Regions from separate parts of the Virgibacillus sp. Bac330 genome, predicted to be linked through region 4. Evidence: riboswitches for the same ligand, from Rfam matches in the RefSeq annotation. Region 4 holds a riboswitch; each other region holds the start of a gene.

Evidence for each region. Region 4 has a riboswitch for S-adenosylmethionine ahead of D9780_RS16190 (O-acetylhomoserine aminocarboxypropyltransferase/cysteine synthase family protein). Riboswitches for the same ligand answer to the same signal wherever they lie in the genome.
Region 1: another riboswitch for S-adenosylmethionine. It lies ahead of metK (methionine adenosyltransferase); the one in region 4 lies ahead of D9780_RS16190 (O-acetylhomoserine aminocarboxypropyltransferase/cysteine synthase family protein).
Region 2: another riboswitch for S-adenosylmethionine. It lies ahead of D9780_RS13705 (homocysteine S-methyltransferase family protein); the one in region 4 lies ahead of D9780_RS16190 (O-acetylhomoserine aminocarboxypropyltransferase/cysteine synthase family protein).
Region 3: another riboswitch for S-adenosylmethionine. It lies ahead of D9780_RS10815 (methionine ABC transporter ATP-binding protein); the one in region 4 lies ahead of D9780_RS16190 (O-acetylhomoserine aminocarboxypropyltransferase/cysteine synthase family protein).

Annotation. Positions count from the first base shown of each region.
Region 1 covers NZ_CP033048.1:1,031,944-1,036,918, reverse strand. The annotation lists gene asnB (asparagine synthase (glutamine-hydrolyzing)) at 1-108, opposite strand, end outside; gene metK (methionine adenosyltransferase) at 677-1,882, opposite strand; SAM riboswitch class I at 2,216-2,328, opposite strand; gene pckA (phosphoenolpyruvate carboxykinase (ATP)) at 2,673-4,259, shown strand; gene D9780_RS04635 (ABC transporter substrate-binding protein) at 4,761-4,975, shown strand, end outside.
Region 2 covers NZ_CP033048.1:2,961,269-2,966,243, reverse strand. The annotation lists gene D9780_RS13715 (DUF5700 domain-containing putative Zn-dependent protease) at 1-38, opposite strand, end outside; gene D9780_RS13710 (DUF4177 domain-containing protein) at 356-568, shown strand; gene D9780_RS13705 (homocysteine S-methyltransferase family protein) at 685-1,734, opposite strand; SAM riboswitch class I at 1,965-2,065, opposite strand; gene D9780_RS13700 (methionine biosynthesis PLP-dependent protein) at 2,299-3,399, opposite strand; SAM riboswitch class I at 3,495-3,596, opposite strand; gene D9780_RS13690 (manganese catalase family protein) at 4,691-4,975, opposite strand, start outside.
Region 3 covers NZ_CP033048.1:2,314,817-2,319,791, reverse strand. The annotation lists gene gcvH (glycine cleavage system protein GcvH) at 1-183, shown strand, start outside; gene D9780_RS10825 (toprim domain-containing protein) at 829-1,185, shown strand; gene D9780_RS10820 (thioredoxin family protein) at 1,208-1,522, shown strand; SAM riboswitch class I at 1,591-1,705, shown strand; gene D9780_RS10815 (methionine ABC transporter ATP-binding protein) at 1,806-2,837, shown strand; gene D9780_RS10810 (methionine ABC transporter permease) at 2,827-3,495, shown strand; gene D9780_RS10805 (MetQ/NlpA family ABC transporter substrate-binding protein) at 3,577-4,401, shown strand; gene D9780_RS21100 (YuzK family famiily protein) at 4,603-4,773, shown strand.
Region 4 covers NZ_CP033048.1:3,476,804-3,481,778, forward strand. The annotation lists gene cls (cardiolipin synthase) at 1-603, opposite strand, end outside; gene D9780_RS21215 (hypothetical protein) at 926-1,069, opposite strand; gene rarD (EamA family transporter RarD) at 1,368-2,279, shown strand; SAM riboswitch class I at 2,375-2,494, shown strand; gene D9780_RS16190 (O-acetylhomoserine aminocarboxypropyltransferase/cysteine synthase family protein) at 2,686-4,437, shown strand.

The DNA of each region.
Region 1 (4,975 bases), 2.0 Mb from region 4:
ATCTGGTCCTCGATGAGTGATCAAATTATTTTGCTGTTTAAATAATTCTACTTCTTGTTCTGTTCGTTCTACAGGATTATCAAATATCATTCCAATAAAACCACACATAGCTGTCTACCTTCTCTCATTAAATATAGTAACGTATGGTACGCATCATTTTTTCATTACTATCATACCACACCGAACGTTCGTTAAAAACTTTTAGAAAAACTTGGTATGTGTCAAGTTTTTCTCGACATAGTTATAACCTCTATATTTCCAGCACTCTATTTATGTACATTTTTAGTGACCGCTACGGAAAAACACTACACTTCCCTTGGTCTGGCGCTTAGCTCCTCGAATAAAGAAGTCGCTTTTTTTCTGCGGCGTCTTCCCGCTACGCTTTCCTACAGGACAAGGAAAGTTACGTAAGTGAAACACCTCCATCATTTTCGAAGAGTCTCCGTGTTTTTCCTCCGTTAGCTTAACCGTATCAACTATAACACTCCTCAAACTTCCACTTAACGGGATGGAAAATCTTACAACTACCGAGTTATCGCTTGTTGGTCTGCTTATCACATTTCACAAACCAAAAACCTGAGAAAAAAGCATGATAGAAACCTCTTTCTTCCCCTTCCTTACAGTAAAACAAAAACATGACCTCTCCAGCGACCGAAAAGTCATGCTATTGCTCACTCTACTGCTGTTCTTTTACTAATGCAATTAATTCTTCTACTTTATCCGTTTTTTCCCAAGGAAATACAACATCTGTACGCCCAAAGTGACCATATGCAGCTGTATTTCTAAATATTGGCTGTTGTAAATCAAGCATACGAATAATCCCAGCAGGACGAAGGTCGAACAACTTCCTCACAGCTTGAACCAATACATCTTCACGAACGATTCCTGTTCCAAACGTATCAATAGCAATTGACACCGGTTCTGCTACACCAATTGCATAAGCTAGTTGAACTTCACAACTTTTAGCTAATTTTGCAGCGACAATGTTTTTTGCAACATATCTTGCTGCATAAGCGGCAGAACGATCTACTTTCGTTGCATCTTTACCACTAAATGCTCCACCGCCATGTCGTGCATAACCACCATACGTATCCACAATAATTTTTCTTCCAGTTAAACCTGCATCACCTTGTGGACCACCTATCACAAATCGCCCAGTTGGATTGATAAAGTATTTTGTTGTTTTATCTAACAAATGTGCTGGGACTACTGGAGAAATAACATGCTTCAGTAAATCTTGTTCAATTTGCTCCACAGTTACATCTTGATGGTGCTGCGTGGAAATGACGATGGTATCAACTCGAATAGGTTGCCCATCTTCTCCATATTCGATGGTTACTTGTGTTTTTCCATCTGGTCTCAAGTAATCTAAGATATGCCTTTTACGAACATCTGCCAAACGTTTAGCTAACTTATGTGCTAAAGAAATCGGTAGTGGCATTAATTCTTCCGTTTCATCGCAAGCGAATCCAAACATTAAACCTTGGTCACCAGCTCCAATAGCATCGATTTCTTGCTCGCTCATTCGTCCCTGTCTTGCTTCCAATGCCTTATTTACGCCTCCAGCAATGTCTGGAGATTGCTCATCTATTGCCGTTAATACAGCACAAGTTTTGGCATCAAAACCAAATTTTGCTCGCGTATAACCTATCTCTTCAACTGTTTTCCGTACGACTGCTGGGATATCAACATAAGTAGTCGTAGATATTTCACCTGCCACTAATACAAGACCTGTCGTAACGGTTGTCTCGCATGCAACACGTGCATAAGGGTCCGATTGTAATATTTCATCTAAGATAGCATCAGAAATTTGATCTGATATTTTATCAGGGTGACCTTCTGTTACAGATTCAGAAGTAAATAAACGTCGATTCGTAGCCATTTTGCTACTTCCTCCTTTAAAATCAGATACGGAACTCTATATAACGTGAAAATTTACTTAATTGGTGTTTTCTCTGACACACGATAAACAAAAGAAATCTAAAATGACATTATTATAAGATATGCATATATAATGACAAGAACAAATACTTCTAGTTATCCTGCGCTAGATTGCCTGTATCCATTCAACAATAGAAAAACTTGACTTAAACGCCAAGTTCCTATGGCGAAAGCGGTAGTCTTCCTTATACTATGAGCTTAAAATTTATACTTTTCTACAGTATAAAAAATCCCTTCCTGCTTATCATGAGGAAAGGGAATAGCGATCCTTTCGCTCTTATTGTTCAAGGTTTCGTATGACCTTGCATCAGGTTAGCACCTTTTCACAAATGCGTGATGGTTGCTGGGTTTCTTCGGGGCTGTCCCTCCACCAACTCTGAATAAGAGATCCGTTCGCAATTCAGCTTACCGAAATAGTAGGTTTCTGTCAATTAATTTGGGTGTATTTTCAATCACTTTACCAACATACTAGTAGAAAACTTAGCTTGTCACCAAGTCTTATGAGAAAGCCTTGTTTTTCTCTTAAATCTACAAAACCTAAAATTTGTACTTTTCTATAATGTAAGAAAAACCAGAGATGCATATAAATTCTTCTTTAATTTTTTATATTTCATCACATTTAGTATGGACTATTTGAATAAATGTGTTATACTATTTACAGATTAAACACATGAAATACGTTCTTCTTCCATGAACATGAATAAATTTGAGTTAAAAGGCAGGTATTTTTAATGAAAACGGTAGAAAAATCATTTGTAACCGAATTATATGCACATCCTCATTTGTTGTCGAATTTATCTGTACCACAACTTGTAGAAAAAATTTTAGCTAGAAATGAAGGAAAGTTATCAGCAACTGGTGCTGTTCAAGCTGAAACAGGAGCTTATACTGGTCGCTCTCCTAAAGATAAATTTATTGTAGAAGATGAAATGAGCGAAAAGTATGTTGATTGGGGAACGGTAAATCGGTCCGTTAACGAAGAGACTTTCAATAAGCTTTATCAAAAAGTCGTTGCCTATTTAAAAAACAAGTCGGAAATCTTTCATTTTAAAGGATATGCTGGAGCAGACCATGAATACCGTCTCCCTTTGCAAGTGATTAATGAATATGCATGGCACAATCTCTTTGCCAGACAATTATTTATCACACCTACGAAGGAAGAACTAGAAAAGCATCAGCCAGAATTTACTGTTATATCTGCACCAACATTTAAAGCTGACCCAAAAGTAGACGGTACAAATTCAGAAGCATTTATTCTGGTATCCTTTAAACAACGTATTGTATTAATAGGTGGAACGGAGTATGCTGGCGAAATTAAAAAATCTATTTTTTCCGTTATGAACTATTTATTACCACAACGTAATGTATTATCGATGCATTGCTCTGCTAACGTAGGTAATGAAGGTGACGTTGCCTTATTTTTTGGTTTGTCAGGAACAGGAAAAACTACGCTATCCGCTGACCCATATCGTCGTCTAATTGGTGATGATGAGCACGGTTGGGGTCCTAATGGTGTATTTAATATCGAGGGCGGATGTTACGCTAAATGTATCAATCTATCTCAGGAAAAGGAACCACAAATTTATGATGCCATTAAATTTGGTACAGTATTAGAAAACGTCGTTTTAGATGAACAATCTAGAATTCCTGATTATGATAACACAAGCTTAACAGAAAACACGCGCGCAGCATATCCGTTAGAGAACATGGATAATATTGCAATTCCTAGTATGGCAGGACACCCGAATACAATTATTTTTCTAACTGCAGATGCGTCCGGAACATTACCTCCAATTAGTAAATTAACAAAAGAACAGGCTATGTATCACTTTCTAAGTGGCTATACGAGTAAATTAGCAGGTACAGAAAGAGGCGTAACAGAACCACAGGCGACCTTTTCAGCTTGTTTCGGTTCTCCGTTCCTCCCGTTAGCACCATCTAAATATGCCGCTATGCTAGGGGAGAAAATTGATGCCTATCAATCAAATGTCTTCCTCGTTAATACTGGTTGGACAGGAGGATCCTACGGTGTAGGAAAGCGTATGAAGCTATCTTATACACGTGCTATGATTCATTCCGCTCTAGAAGGAGAATTACATGGCGTAGAAACAACAAAAGATCAAGTTTTCGGATTGGAGATTCCAATGCATGTGCCTGGAGTCCCAGATGAAGTATTAATTCCGAAAAACACGTGGCAAGATAAAGCCGCTTATGACCAAACAGCAAAACAGCTTGCAATGAAATTTCATGAGAATTTCAAACAATTTACGGAAGCTCGTGAAGATATTGCTAATGCTGGCCCTAGTTTTAAGGGTTAACTTATGTTTCCTCATCCCAAAAGGAATTTTATATAAAGTATTACCATAGCAGTTACTGCTGCATATCGACCTCAAAAAGAGGTCGATTTTTTTATTATCTAGGAAATTAAGAAAATTATAAAATTTAGCAGCTGTGGATAAACTTACTAAGTTATTTAGCCACGTCCAGCTCCAGCGCCCTAAGCTAAGTTATCATCGGTCGATCCGATCCCTGAGAGGAAGGTCGACTAAAAACGAGCTTACAGCCCAACATCGGCATACCCCTGTTTTAGTGGCATGATTCCTTGATCTTTTTTGATTCGTTACATTGTGAACGGGCGCTTGCTCCTTTGTCCCACTAAAGAAAAGGATATTTTTAGGGTTTAAATATAGGAAAACAAAGGCTTTCGCCATAAAACTTGACGACAAGCCAAATTTTTCTAATTAACTAGGCATTCACACATTTTTCTATCCAATCATAAACTGTTTTGACGAATGAAATTATAGAAAGGAGCAAATAGGATGAAAAAAATTCTATTTTTCCTGCTCTTCAGTAGCATACTCTTGTTTTTAACAAGTTGTAATAATGAAAACACCAATAAGAAAATTCAATTAGCTGAAGTTACTCGTTCCATTTTTTATGCACCGCAATATGTCGCTTTAGAAAAAGGATTTTTTAAAGATGAGGGGTTAGATGTAGAATTACAAACCACATGGGGTGGTGATAAAACGATGAC
Region 2 (4,975 bases), 520 kb from region 4:
TTATTTATGAAATATGGCGCTGTATTATAAATGTTCATGATAACATCCTCCCTACAATTTTTTGGCTTAAAGGATAGGAAAAAAAGGCTGTCGCCATAAGCCCTGGCAACAAGGGATGTCTTCTAAAATTTTCATCCCGCTAGTCCTCCAATTAAAGTGTAAAGTGTCCTCACTAGATTGCCTTTACACATGATTTCGACTTTTATTTCCATTATCCTGCCTGTTAGTAAAAAGTAGTTTTCCTGTGCGTTGTAAACCGGAAATAAATTCGTTAGTATAGACATGTACTTTTTTAGTATGCAATGAAAAAAATAATTGCTGTTAGAAAAGGTATAGTACATATGGAAGATGCGACGTGGGTGCCTGGGAATACGCTGTAGAAACTTGGACATTAGGGATCGATTCAGCTGATCGAGAGGAATTTGAAGATAAATTAAATGAATACGAAAAACAAGGTTGGGAATTAGTAAACGTTTTTCCTCAAATTGGAGGTAGTATGAGGGATATTAGTGTGAACTTTAACCAAATCTCTTTAAATGAAAAGCGATATAAAGAATGTAAAATGTAGAAAGATGTTCAAATTATATTTAAAGGAACTCCCCGTCATTGCTCTGATGGGAGTTCCTCTCTAAATTAAAACTTGTCAGCGGATGATATTTTTAAAAATGCTTATCCAACAACCCTCTAAGCCTTGGAGCGGTATTCTAGATTATGTTTTTTCAACGTTTTGTCAGTACCAAATAAAAAGTGCTTTTCCATATTTGGCGAGTATTTGGAATTAACCGTTTCTTTACCGACAGCTTCTGCAACAGCACGTAACATTGCAGGCGATGCGCCACAGCATAGACCAATATAGTTCACACCGATGTCTTTTGCTTTTTTCGCCCAAGCTGCTAATTCGTAGCGGTTGTGGTAAAGTGGATCAAGTGCCGTTGGGAACGTCGTTTCTGTAGGTAAATGGCAACTGCAACCTCCATCCGGCAAATTGAAAAAGGTTGGGTGTGCCTCTGTTGTTCGATAAGGTATTGGTAATGCCCCAATATAACCTTTGACTGCCTCTCTTATTTTAGCTACAAAGGGCTGGATGGTATCAGGGCCACGGAAGCAATTCATTCCGACGACGAGCGCTCCTTTTTCAGATAGTAATTGGCAAGCTTCCTCCACGGTATACCCGTCCCTTAGAATGTTTTCGCCCATAAGACCAAAAGTGATGACGGCTGGGAGTTCTTGTTTCGTAATTTCTTCTAAAGCGATTAGAGCTTCTTCATAATAATAAAATGTTTCTCCGTTTACGAAATCAACACCTTCTTCTTTACACCATTGCACCATCTCGGCGAAAATACTCCTTACTTGCTCTTTGGAAGCTGGGTCATTCGGATCGAAAATATTCGTGTTAGAAATATTTCCAGCAACGAGTGCTTCTTCTACAGGATGTTCTTTGGCGACTTCTTTTGCTAGCTGAATGGCGTTCCTGTTTAACGGCTCGAGCAATTCTTCCTTACCAATGATTCGCATCTTCTCTCGGTTTCCGTTGTAAGTAAATGCGAGTACGACGTCTGAGCCTGCATTCATAAAATCGCGATAAGCTTGTTTCAGAGCTTGCGGATTATCTAATGCGACTTCTGGTACAAAAGAACCTGCTTGTAAATATCCTCTGCGCTCTAATTCAAATAAATAACCTTCCCCAACAATAACCGTACCTTCCTGTAATCTTTGTTGTAAGCTGCGTTTCATGTTAAACTCCTCCTTTTATTTTGAAAGCTTTGCTTCGTAAAAAATGTGGTACAAAGTATATAGCAAGAGCCACCACTTCGATATTTACTTCATGGTAAAATTACCTCCCCCTTTCATTAAAAAATCGTTTTTTTAGTTGCTTCACCTATGTGAGCTTCCATCGCGAATTATTGGAACATAAAAACCCCCTTCTTATGAATAAGAAGAGGATAGATTCCAAATGGCGACTCTTCTTATCTTCAAGCGTTACGCTTCTGGAATTAGCACAGTGCAAAAGATGCCTGTTGCTGAGGTATCAAAGGGCCAGTCCCTCCACCTCTCTGGATAAGATAAATCCTATAAAGTTGTGGAATAATAAAGATTTACAGTTGACGGTTAAAGAAACCATTAAATTGAAGTTTGTAAATTATTATTATTCTGAATGTAAGTTATACTATAAACGGAAAAAAATTCAATGTCAACCTATTTCGAAAAAATAGTTATGGTTAGCTTTGGGTGAGAGCTAGCACCCTATTTATTATGAATTAAATAAAACTTAGTTATAAAGCCCCGTCAAGCCCAAATTTAAAATGCCTGTAATGCGTTCTGCAAATCATGTTTTAAATCATTCACATGCTCTATTCCGACAGAAAAGCGTAATAAACAGTCATCAATGCCACGCTTAGTACGTTTATTAATGGGAATATCCGCATGTGTTTGTGTTGATGGATACGTGATAAAACTTTCCACACCACCTAGACTTTCAGCGAAGGTAATCAGTTGTAATTGCTGTAAAAAAGGATCTACACACTTGTTATCATGTAAACGAAAAGATAACATACCACCTTTGCCAGGATAAAGCACCTCTTTTACTGCTTGATGGTTGTTTAAAAAATGGGCTAACTCTTGGGCATTTGTTTCGTGCTTTTCCATACGCAAGGATAGCGTTTTTAATCCTCTAATTAACAACCAACTGTCAAATGGAGAGAGTACTGCCCCAGATGTATTATGCATTATAGCAAGTTGTTCACAGATCGGTTCATCGTCGGTAACTACTAAACCAGCTAATACGTCATTGTGCCCACCAATATACTTTGTTGCACTATGAATAACAATATCAGCGCCAAGTTCTAAAGGGCGTTGCAAATAGGGTGTAAGGAATGTGTTGTCAACAATAAGCAATAGATCATGTTTTTTAGTTAGATGAGCAATAGAGGTAATATCTATTTCCTGCATTAATGGATTTGTCGGTGTTTCAATAAATATTGCTTTTGTTTTATTCGTTATATTTGTTTCCGTTTCTTTGAAATTGGTAAAGGGATCATAACAGATGTTAAAATGGTATGCTCTTGTGTACTGTTCCAACAAACGATACGTCCCACCATAAATATCTTCTGAAGCAATGATTTCATCACCAGCTTGAAAAAGGGAAAGAACAAGCTGTATAGCTGCCATGCCTGAACTACAAGCAAAAGCTTGCTTACCAGATTCTAACTTCGCAACACCTTCTTCTAACAGGGATCGAGTTGGATTTTTCGTGCGACTGTAATCATACCCGGTTGACTGTCCAATGCCATCATGTTTGAATGCAGTTGATAAATAAATAGGTGGATTAACTGCTCCAGTACGAAGATCACTTCGGTTTCCTAGTTGCACCATGCTAGTTTCACGTGTTTGTTGTAACACTTTATCATCTCCTTAAAAATGGTTACAAGGAGAGGATGCAAAAAACCTCTCCTTGAAATAAGAAGAGGTTTCCTAATATGTTGAAAAGGATCTTCTTCTTATCTTCAAGCGCTATGCTTCTGGAATTGGCACAGTACCGCATGCGGTCTGTTGCCGAGGTATCAAAGGGCCAGTCCCTCCACCTCTCTGGATAAGAAAATTTTTATTAAATTTTAAAAGATTGAATTTTAGAATACAATGAAGTTCCATAAAAGTCAAGGGGATTTTGTCTCCACAATTTAAGGGTTCGGCTTCTTCCAACTGTGGTGAATCTTTTTTGTGCTCGAAACGTAGCCAGAATAATATAGTTTTTGCGGAAGGTTCTCATCGTGGTAATCATTCACCAAAAGATTATGAAAGATGTATAATTGGAGGAATGAACTTGCGTAGCCAATGTATTTGCTCGTAGAATAAAAATAAAAAGGTTATGCTCGTCGCAAATCCGCACGCCCCCGCGCTTGAAATCGCTCATGCTCGCATGAAATACGCTCGCTCCTGTCCGGAATGCGCTCATGCTCGTCGCAAATCCGCACGCCCCGCGTTGAAATCGCTCATGTTCGTCGCAATCTGCACGCCCCGCGCAGAAATCGCTCATGTTCGTCGTAATTCCGCTCTCTTCTGCGCTGAAATCGCTCATACTCGCATGAAATACGCTCGCTCCTGTCCGTAATGCGCTCATGTTCGTTGCAAATCCGCACGCCCCGCGCTTAAAATCGCTCATGTTCGTCGTAATCTCGCTCGCTCCGCGTTGAAATCGCTCCTGCTCGTCACAATCCGCTCTCTCCCGCGCAGAAATCGCTCATGTTCGTCACAATTACGCTCTCTCGCACTGAAATCCGCTCATGTTCGTCGTAATTCCGCACGCCCCGCGTTGAAATCGCTCATGTTCGTCGTAATTCCGCACGCTCCGCGCTTAAACTCGCTCATGCTCGTCGCAAATTCGCACGCCCCGCGCTTAAACTCGCTCATGCTCGTCGCAAATTCGCACGCCCCGCGCTTAAACTCGCTCATGCTCGTCGTAATTCCGCACGCCCCGCGCTTAAACTCGCTCATGCTCGTCGCAAATCCGCACGCCCCGCGCAGAAACCGCTCATGTTCGTCGTAATTCCGCACGCCCTGCGCTGAACTCGCTCATGCTCGTCGCAAATCCGCACGCCCCCCGTAGAAATCGCTCCTGCTCGCATGAAATAGATGTAAGTTCTACATAAATATTGTATGATGAACTCCGTAAACACTACGGAGTTCATCATACTTACATGTTTTCCATTAACCGTTTAGCAATTTTTTGATAATCATCTTTATCAATGCCAGGTGCAAATTGTTCAGGAAGATCTTCTAAATTAGGGATAGGGCCTCCTTTTGGTATTCCTTCCTTGACGATTAGCTTCTCTCCATTCTCTGGATTGTCTCCTTTCCAAATTTGTCGGATATCGTTATAATCTCCCACATCATTCCACGTGTATAAAACATTTGCTAACCCTTGTTCTTCAAATTTTCGAGCATGATCAAACTTCGTGTTCGATAAATCAGGGATTGG
Region 3 (4,975 bases), 1.2 Mb from region 4:
GAATTATATGCTCCTATTAGTGGGAAAGTCGTTGAAATGAATGAAGAATTGGAAGATAGCCCTGAATTAGTGAATGAATCACCATACGAAAAGGCATGGATGGTCGTTGTTGAACCAACGAAGGAAACAGAATTGGATGACTTACTATCTGCGGAAGCTTACGAAGAAATTATCAGTGAATAAATATTAAAAAAACTAGGCTTGTCGCCAAAGTCTTATGGCGAAAGCCTTTGTTTTGGTCTAGGAAATTATAAATTTTAGCAGCTGTGGATAAACTAACTAAGTTATTTAGCCACGTCCGGCTCCAGTGGCCAGCAACTAGGCAACTTCACACCATTGCCCTAAGCTAAGTCATCATTGATTCGTGCGAAATAGGAAGGCCGACTAAAGACGGGCTTGCAGGAGTATGCTTTCTAAAACTTTCGTTGATTCGTTCCACTCTCTACGTTGCTAACCAGGCGCCCCGAGCCTTTGTTCTTCTTATATTATAAACCTGAAAAACTTGATACTTTCTTATAGTGTGTGAACAAAGCTGATTGCAATGCTTTGCAATCAACTTTGTTTATAAGATTGTTAATAATTGTCCGTCTGCCACATAAACTAGGAGTAAACTTATAGGTAATATGAAAACAAGCATTATAGTACAGAGATGACGTCCTGCTAAATGATGTATACATTCAATAGTCAAAAAGCCTCCTAGCTATGCAGTTATCCTTTTGTAAGTAGTATATATTCCCAGCTAGGTTTGCACTATTGAAAGACAGCTAAAGTAAATAAAATATATTTTATTGCAAGCTTGTTGCTTGATTTTTCAAGGAGTGCTGTGTGATGATTACAAATGGATCAGAAAAGGTTATGATTGTAGAAGGATTGACTGATAAGAAGCAAGTGAATAAAGTGATTGCCGAAGAGATCACCATTGTTTGCACAAATGGAACGCTTGGAGTAGAGAGATTTGATCACATGTTGGAAGAATATGGTTTAGATGATAAGGATGTTTTTATTCTTGTCGACGAAGATCCTTCTGGCATCAAGCTTCGTAAACAACTAGCAAGAGAATTGCCACATGCAGAACATGTATATGTAAGTAGCGAATACAGAGAAGTAGCTACGACACCTGAAAATGTACTAGCTCAAGTTTTAGTGAGTAAACGAATAGCGGTTAATCCTATATTTCTGATTTAATTTAAAGTAAAAAGGTGATAGTTTGCAACAAGTAACAAAAGAGCAACTACAGCAATCCAATTACTTTCTTTATATTTATACACCACTTTGCGGAACGTGTAATCTTGCTAAAAGTATGTTGCTTAAAATGGAACAAATGCAAAAGCAAGAGCTATTTTTAGAAATGAATGCATCACTACATCCAGAATTTATGCAAACGCATCAAATAGCAAGTGTTCCTTGTTTGCTTATAAAGAAAGATGGAGAGCTCGTTGAAAAAATGTATGCATTTCGTGATGTAGCAAATATATACCAACACTTGATCATGCATAGACCAGAATTGTTTTCATTTCGATAGTAAAATTACATTGACAGATAGCAAGCAACGTGTTATTATGATTTCTATTCCAATTAAATAATAATTAACTCTTATCTTGAGCGGTGGAGGGACTGGCCCTACGAACCCGCGGCAACCTTCAAATAAATGTTTTATTTTGAAAGGTGCTAATTCCTGCAAGGCTTATGTCTTGGTAGATGAGGGGACATTTTGACATGTATACGTCTTTCTGTTCTCTTGCAGAAAGGCGTTTTTAATTGCTGATGTGGGCATAATAGTAAAGGGACAAAAAGGAGGACTAAGTGTGATATCGATAGAGGGTTTGCGTAAAGTTTTTACTGCAAACAAGACAGAAACAACGGCTGTTGACGATGTAACCCTTTCGATTAAACAAGGAGATATCTTTGGTGTGATCGGTTATAGTGGTGCAGGAAAAAGTACGTTTGTGCGATTACTGAATCGTTTAGAAGAACCTACAGGTGGTAAGATTTTTATTCGTAATCAAGAAATAACAGCATTAAAAAAGAATGAATTGCGGTTAGCTAGACAAGATATTGGCATGGTATTCCAGCATTTTAATTTGTTATGGTCACGTACTGTAAAAGAAAATATAGCTTTCCCATTAGAAATAGCAGGTGTTGAAAAAGAAGAACGGAACCAACGTGTTCAATCTCTCATTGATTTGGTCGGTTTATCCGGGAAGGAAGCGACCTACCCTTCGCAATTAAGTGGTGGGCAAAAACAACGGGTTGGCATAGCGAGAGCATTAGCAAACAAGCCTTCCGTATTATTATGTGATGAAGCAACATCCGCATTAGATCCAGAAACAACGAATTCTATTTTGGACTTGCTTGTAGATATAAATCAGCAACTAGGCTTAACGATTATATTAATTACACATGAAATGCATGTGATTCGAAAAATATGTAAGCAGGTAGCCGTGATGGAAAATGGAAAAGTGGTAGAACATGGTAATGTATTGGATGTGTTTGCACACCCCAAAAAAGATGTTACGAAAAAGTTCGTTCAACAGCTAATGGGGGATGCAGAAGCCGAGAATGAGTTTGAACATTTAGTTCGCGCATTTGAGAATGGTAAGTTAATTCGTCTCCATTTTGTAGGCGAAACAACGAACGACGCTTTAATTAGTAAGCTTGTAAAGGCGTATAACATTGACATTAGTATTTTACAAGGGAAAATAACGCGAACGCAGGCCGGTGCGTACGGTACGCTATTTATCCAAATGACTGGTGAAGAATTAGAAATTACTAAAGCAATTCAACACGTAACAGAAAAGACTTCCGTAGAGTTAGAGGTGATCCGCGGTGTTCGCTGATTTATTTGCTACTATTAAAGTAGAAGACATTGTAGAAGCAACGAAAGAAACATTTTATATGACGATTATTGCTTTAATTGGAACCTTTATTTTGGGGATTTTACTTGGGTTACTGTTATTTCTCACTAATAAAGGGGGACTGTGGGAAAATAAATGGGTTAACTTTATCACGGCCACATTTGTAAATGTATTCCGTGCTATTCCTTTTATTATATTAATATTATTGTTATTCCCATTTACTGATTTTCTTGTTGGTACGATAAGAGGCCCTAACGCTGCGCTCCCGGCATTAATTATTGGAGCCGCGCCGTTTTATGGACGGTTGGTGGAAATTGCTTTAAGAGAAGTAGATAAAGGTGTCATAGAGGCTGCTAAAGCAATGGGCGCCAAGACCCGAACAATTATTTTTAAAGTATTGTTACCAGAAGCAATGCCAGCTTTAATTTCAGGACTTACCGTTACTGCCATTGCGCTAATAGGTTATACAGCAATGGCAGGAGCAATTGGGTCAGGAGGCCTGGGGAGCTATGCATATTACTCAGGCTTTCAACGTAGAGATTTTGATATTGTTTTACTTTGTTCCGTTATTATTGTGCTCATTGTATTTCTATTTCAATTTATTGGTGATTATATTACACGCAAATTAGATAAAAGATAAAGGAAATTAATAATTATTATAATGAAGTGTAATTTTGACAAGTGTATGCAAATAGAAACTTTGAAAGAGGAGTGTGTCAACATGAAAAAATATATTCTCTCCATTTTAATCCTTACTGCTTTAGGTGGTTTATTAACTGCTTGTGGTGGGGGAGAAGAAAAAGATGATAATAAAATAACCGTCGGGGCTTCAAGTGTACCACACGCAGAAATATTAGCAGAAGCAAAGCCGATTTTAGAAGAAGAAGGGATCACACTGGAAATTAGTGAATACCAAGACTATGTATTACCGAATGATGATCTTGCGAATGGAGAAATTGATGCTAACTATTATCAACACATCCCCTTTCTTGAGCAAACAATTGATGATACAGGTTACGATTTAGATTATATTGCTGGTATTCATATTGAACCGATGGGTGTATATTCCAAAGGCATATCTAGTGTGGAGGATATTCCAGAAGGAACGGAAGTTATTATGAGTAACTCCGTGCCAGATCACGGGCGAATTTTAACTTTGTTTGAAGAACAAGGACTTATTAAAATAGATGAAGATGTAGACAAAGCACGTGCTACTGTTGATGATATAGTAGAAAACCCAAAAAACTTGACTTTTTTACCTGAATATGAGGCTGCTGTCCTTCCAGAATACTATGAAAGGGAAGAGGATGCCCTTGTAGCTATTAATACGAACTATGCTATTGATGCTGGTCTAAAGCCAGAAGAAGACGGTTTATTTATTGAAGGCGATGAATCTACTTATGTGAATGTGTTGGCAGTGAAGAAAGAGGATAAAGACGATGAAGCATTAAATAAATTAGCTGAGATCTTACAATCAGAAGAAATTCAAGCTTTTATGAGGGAGAAATATAATGGAGCAATTGTTCCAGTAAAAGAAAAGAAATAAAATAGCAGCAATAGGCAAAGATTTAGCGGAATTTACTGTATGTGTAGGTATCGCCAACGTATCCGTCTATATGTGAAATTTAACCGCGATTATGCCGAATGAAGCGTTTATATCCATTTTGAGAAGGGAACTTGTCTTATGTTAAGCTTATGATGAGTCAAAACGAGGAAAGGATGATTCCCTATTCATAGTGGAATAAAAATGAAGTACACTTCTGAAATGGAAAAAGCAATGCAGCAATCGCATCATATTGGTTTTGCGGAGTATCAACGCAAGTTAAAACAACGGCTAGCAGTTGAAAAAAAACGGCAGCAAGAATATCAGAAGTGTAAGCTATTTACCTTAGCACATATGAACCAACAACACGGCTAATTATTTTAAAAATGTAGATAAATAATAGTGAAGGGCGTTTGCGATTTGCAATAAACGCCCTTTTGCTGTTGTTGTAAGGTGCCTGCTTCTACAATTTAAACAAGCCTAAGTGAGAAATAGCAACATCGAAATTTTGTCGTAAGAGGGCTTTAGGTGATACCCTTAAGCTACTAAAAAAAATATTTAGTGGGGGATGCAACAA
Region 4 (4,975 bases):
TTCTACACCGGCATTAAGAAGTTTCTTTATATACTTTCGGCTTAAAGATCGTGACCCCATATCATCAAACAACATACGTACTTCTAGACCTTCTTTTGCTTTTTTTATTAACACATCAGCGATTCTTTGACCGAGCTGGTCACTACGAACAATATAATACAACAAATGAATATGATCTCTAGCCTGTTCTAAATCATTGATTAAGGCTTCAAATTTCTCCTTACCATCTGTAAAAATCTTCACTTCATTATTATGGGTAAAAATTGCATCGTCGTTGCGTAAGTGTAAATAATAGAGGTCTTCATATTGAGCAATGTCTTTGTTTTTAAATTCAAAAGTTCCTTCTTCAAGCGCACGCAACTGCGATTGCACCGCCGCTTTTACGCCTAATCTACTTTTTGTATCCCAAGTAAAAATACGCCTTCTGCTAATTGGTTTTCCAAAAATCAAATACAGGATGAACCCTACAATTGGGATAAACAATAACACCATTAGCCAAGCCCAAGTTGAGGTTGGATCTTTTCGTTCAAGAAAGATAATAGAAATTCCTAAGGCAATATTTAATATTAAAATAAAGCTTAGCAGATAAGAAAATAGATCTATTTGCATAGCTTTCCCCCTTTCTCGAACCTTACTTCATTTTTTTGTACTCTCCCATAATACTATAGCATACCATGTTATTCATTTTTTATCTATTGTATTTAAAAATCCCCTTTTCATGTATAAGCAAAACATAGATTTACAAAAATTTTACGACCAAAGCCCTTGTTTTACTTATAACCTTCATTTTAATGTTTTTCTACGGAAGACTTGGCTTGTCGCTAATTCCTATGGCGAAAAGACACTATCGTTTTTTTATAAAGTAAAACAAAGGCTTGGGGCGCCCGGTTAGCAACGTCGCGAGTGGAACGAAGCAACGAAAGTTTTAGGAATCATGCTCTGCAACTGGAGTATACCGGCGCCATCTGGCAAGCCCGTCTTCAGTCGGCCTTCCTAATAAATACAACCCCCCTGCTTCATAACCTGCATGAATGACTTCTGTTTCCAGTTTATGATTTCGTTTATTCATCTAATTACCTCCTTGTTTTATAGTACAAGTTTATCTAATGAAACTTTTTGCCCATCTTATATTCTAGTGGAATACGAACTATAATGAAATCGTTCTCTTTTGTTTTCACTTACTATTCTTGCTTTTCTTACAAAAGAGATTTAGAATAACTATATTATATTGACATCCATCTGGGGAGCAGCATGCATTCTTTGTAATAAAGAAGCTTAACTTCACAGTGATCTCATCAGTATGTAAACGTGAATTTTCTTTTTTTATCTCTTACCTCCATATTATTTCACATGAAAGAAGGGAGAACATGTCCGTTACACAAGAGAAAACGGGTATCATACATACTTTAGGAGCTTATGCTTTATGGGGAGTTCTACCCATTTATTGGAAGTTACTAGAGACCGTTTCACCTGGCGAAACGCTGGCACATCGAATTATATGGTCGGCTATTTTTATGATTATTATTGTACTCAGTGTTGGGAAGTGGCATGAATTGCTTCGCGAATGGAAGGCATTAATGCAAAACAGACGAAAATTCATAGGCGTTTTTATGGCAACTACTGTTATTAGTCTCAATTGGCTGACATTTATTTGGGCGGTGCACAATGATCATGTTATTCAAGCAAGTCTAGGATATTATATTAACCCTTTAATCAGTATTTTGCTCGGTATCCTTGTGCTGAAGGAATCTTTCACCTTTAGACAGACCATTTCCTTTATCATGGCAGCTATTGGCGTCCTTTATTTGACAATAAGTTATGGCGTATTTCCTTGGATATCTTTATTGCTAGCAACGAGCTTTGGATTGTACGGTTTGTTAAAGAAAAAGATAGATATTGGACCTATGATTGGACTGACAATCGAAACAATGTTAATCTCTCCAATTGCTCTTCTATTCTTATGCTTTCTTCCCCAAAGCACTTTTCAATGGGGCACCATTCTGTCAACGACGAACATGCTACTAATAGGTGCTGGCGTAGTTACAGCAATACCCTTATTACTATTTGCAAGCGGAGCAAAACGAATTTCTTTATCCTTAGTCGGCTTTTTGCAATACCTTGCACCAACACTTATGTTGTTAATAGGAGTGTTTTTATATAATGAACCATTCACTTCTGCTCACTTCATCGCATTTTTATTCATATGGTTAGCACTGATTAACTATCTGTTAGCTAGTTACCAAAAGCCTACAAAAAAGCAATTTCAAAAAGCGAACTAACGCTTGATTAAAAACAATCAGTTAATCCGTTTAATAAAATGACCGTTGACAAATTCGTTTGAACCTTATATAATTTTCAGTAATTTAAATAACATCTCTTATTATGAGTGGCGGAGGGAATAGGCCCTGTGAAGCCCGGCAACCTAAAAGCAAACATTTTTGCTTTTTACGGTGCTAAATCCTACAAACCTATTATAAGGTTTGGAAGATAAGAGGAGGACGGAATGCATATTTGAACCCTCTTCTTAGGAAGAGGGTTCTTTATTTTTGTTTTCATTTCTTCCTTGCCATCTACCTTACTTCTAAATTTTTACCAAACAAAATACACACTATTTATTCTTGTAAGCTTGTTTCTTTTAACGGAACAGAAGGCCCATTTCCACATTTAATTAAAGGAGGAAAAACAATGAGTCATTTTTTTACGCAAGATCCAGAAACTGCATTACTTCACGGTGGGCAAATACCCGATTCAGCAACAGGAGCTAGAGCAGTACCTATTTACCAAACGACTTCTTATGTATTTAACGATACAGAACACGCACAGAACTTATTCGGATTAAAAGAACCTGGAAATATATACTCCCGAATTGGTAATCCAACTGTAGATACGTTTGAACAACGTATTGCCCAACTAGAAGATGGTGTCGCTGCAGTAGCTACATCTTCTGGAATGGCCGCAATCACTTTCGCTATTTTAAATGTAGCAAGTGCTGGGGACGAAATTATTACCGATAGCAATCTTTACGGTGGAACATACAATTTATTTGCTAATATACTTCCTCGTTATGGAATTCATGTAAAATTCGTAGATGGATCAAACCCAATTGAAGTAGAGGCTGCAATTACTGAGAAAACCAAAGCTATTTTTGGGGAAACAATCACAAATCCGAGCCTGCAAATTTTTGATATTGAAACGATTGCAGCAATTGCACATGCACACCATATCCCTTTAATTATAGATAATACATTTGCCCCTTACCTCGTTAAACCATTCGCATGGGGAGCGGATATTATTGTCCATTCTGCAACGAAATGGATTGGTGGTCACGGAACAACGATTGGCGGGGTAGTTGTAGACGGAGGAAGGTTTGATTGGAATCACGATAAATTCCCAGGTTTCACCCAACCTGATGCAAGTTACAACGACTTGCGCTTTACTGATGTTGGGCCTGCCGCTTTTGCTACAAAACTACGTGTACAATTAATTCGTGATATTGGAGCTTGTTTAAGCCCTCATAGCGCATTTTTGTTGCTTCAAGGGTTAGAAACGTTACATTTACGCATGCAACAACATACGAACAATGCACAAAAAATTGCTGCTTTTTTAACAGATCATCCAGCAATTGAATGGGTTAATTATCCTGGTTTGTCCAATCATCCTTCCTATTCATTAACAAAAAAATACTTTCGTGACGGTACTGCTGGTTCCATTATTACGTTCGGTATTCAAGGTGGAAGGGAAGTTGGAAGACAATTAATTGATCAAATTGAATTATGGTCGCATGTAGCTAATGTAGGTGATGCTAAATCGCTCATTATTCACCCAGCATCTACCACACATCAACAGCTGACAACGGAAGAATTAGCCGCAAGTGGGACAACAGAAGAAACCATTCGCTTATCGGTTGGCTTAGAGTCTGTTCATGACCTGCTCATTACTTTGGAAAACGCAATAGCAAAGGCTACAGGGGAACAAGCAACCATCCCTATAGATGAAAAACAGGCTATCCATTGGCTACTTCATTCTCCTTTTTTAAGAGACAGTGGAAACGCGCGTAAAAAATGCCTTGCCGTTTACGGTTTAGAAACAGCAAATGAAACAGACCGAAATAAAGTCTTCCAATTACAAGCGTTCGGATTCGATATAGCTGTTGTGGGAAGTACGAACCTAACCTTCCCCTTACCACAGTATAAAGAATTATCGGACATTCCAGTAGTGGACGCTACTTGGTCTCTACAAGCTACACTACCAGCTACCCTGTTAGAACAGCTCGTAAATAAAGACTGTAAGCTCTTATGGGTGGCAAAAACAAAGGAAACAGCTGCTACAATAGACCATGCCAATGCAGCTGGCATTACTGTTATTACACAAAAGAACCCTTATGAAGAAGCGTTATTGCTTCGAAACAACGCTACGGAGGCACCTGTATTTGCATAACATACCATTATCTTTTTTATGGTCTAGGAAATTATAAAATTTTGCAGCTGTGGATAGACTTACTAAGTTATTTAGCCACGTCCAGCTCCAGCGCTCAGCAACTAGGCGACTTCACGCAATCGCCCTAAGCTAAAGTCATCATCGGTTCGTTCTAAATAGGAAGGCCGACTAAAGACGGGCTTGCCGGAGGGCACCGGTATACTCCAGTTGCAGGAGCATGATTCCTAAAACTTTCGTTGCTTCGTTCCACTCGCGACGTTGCTAACCGGGCGCCCCGATCCTTTGTTCTAATAGGTTTATTTATTTGTAAACTTGGAAAAATTATAACTAACCTTCCCTTTCAGATCGCCTTGCAATTGAAGGCGATCTTTTTTACTATTAGATTTTTTTGGTTTATAGTATAAGAAAAACAAAGGCTTTCGCCATATGGCAAGCCAAGTTTTTCTAATGATAAAATGAATGGACGGTGTCCAAAATCGGCAAGCTAAGAAAGTAGGCAGTAGAAATAGATCCTTTAATGGGTGCTGTTAGCTAACAA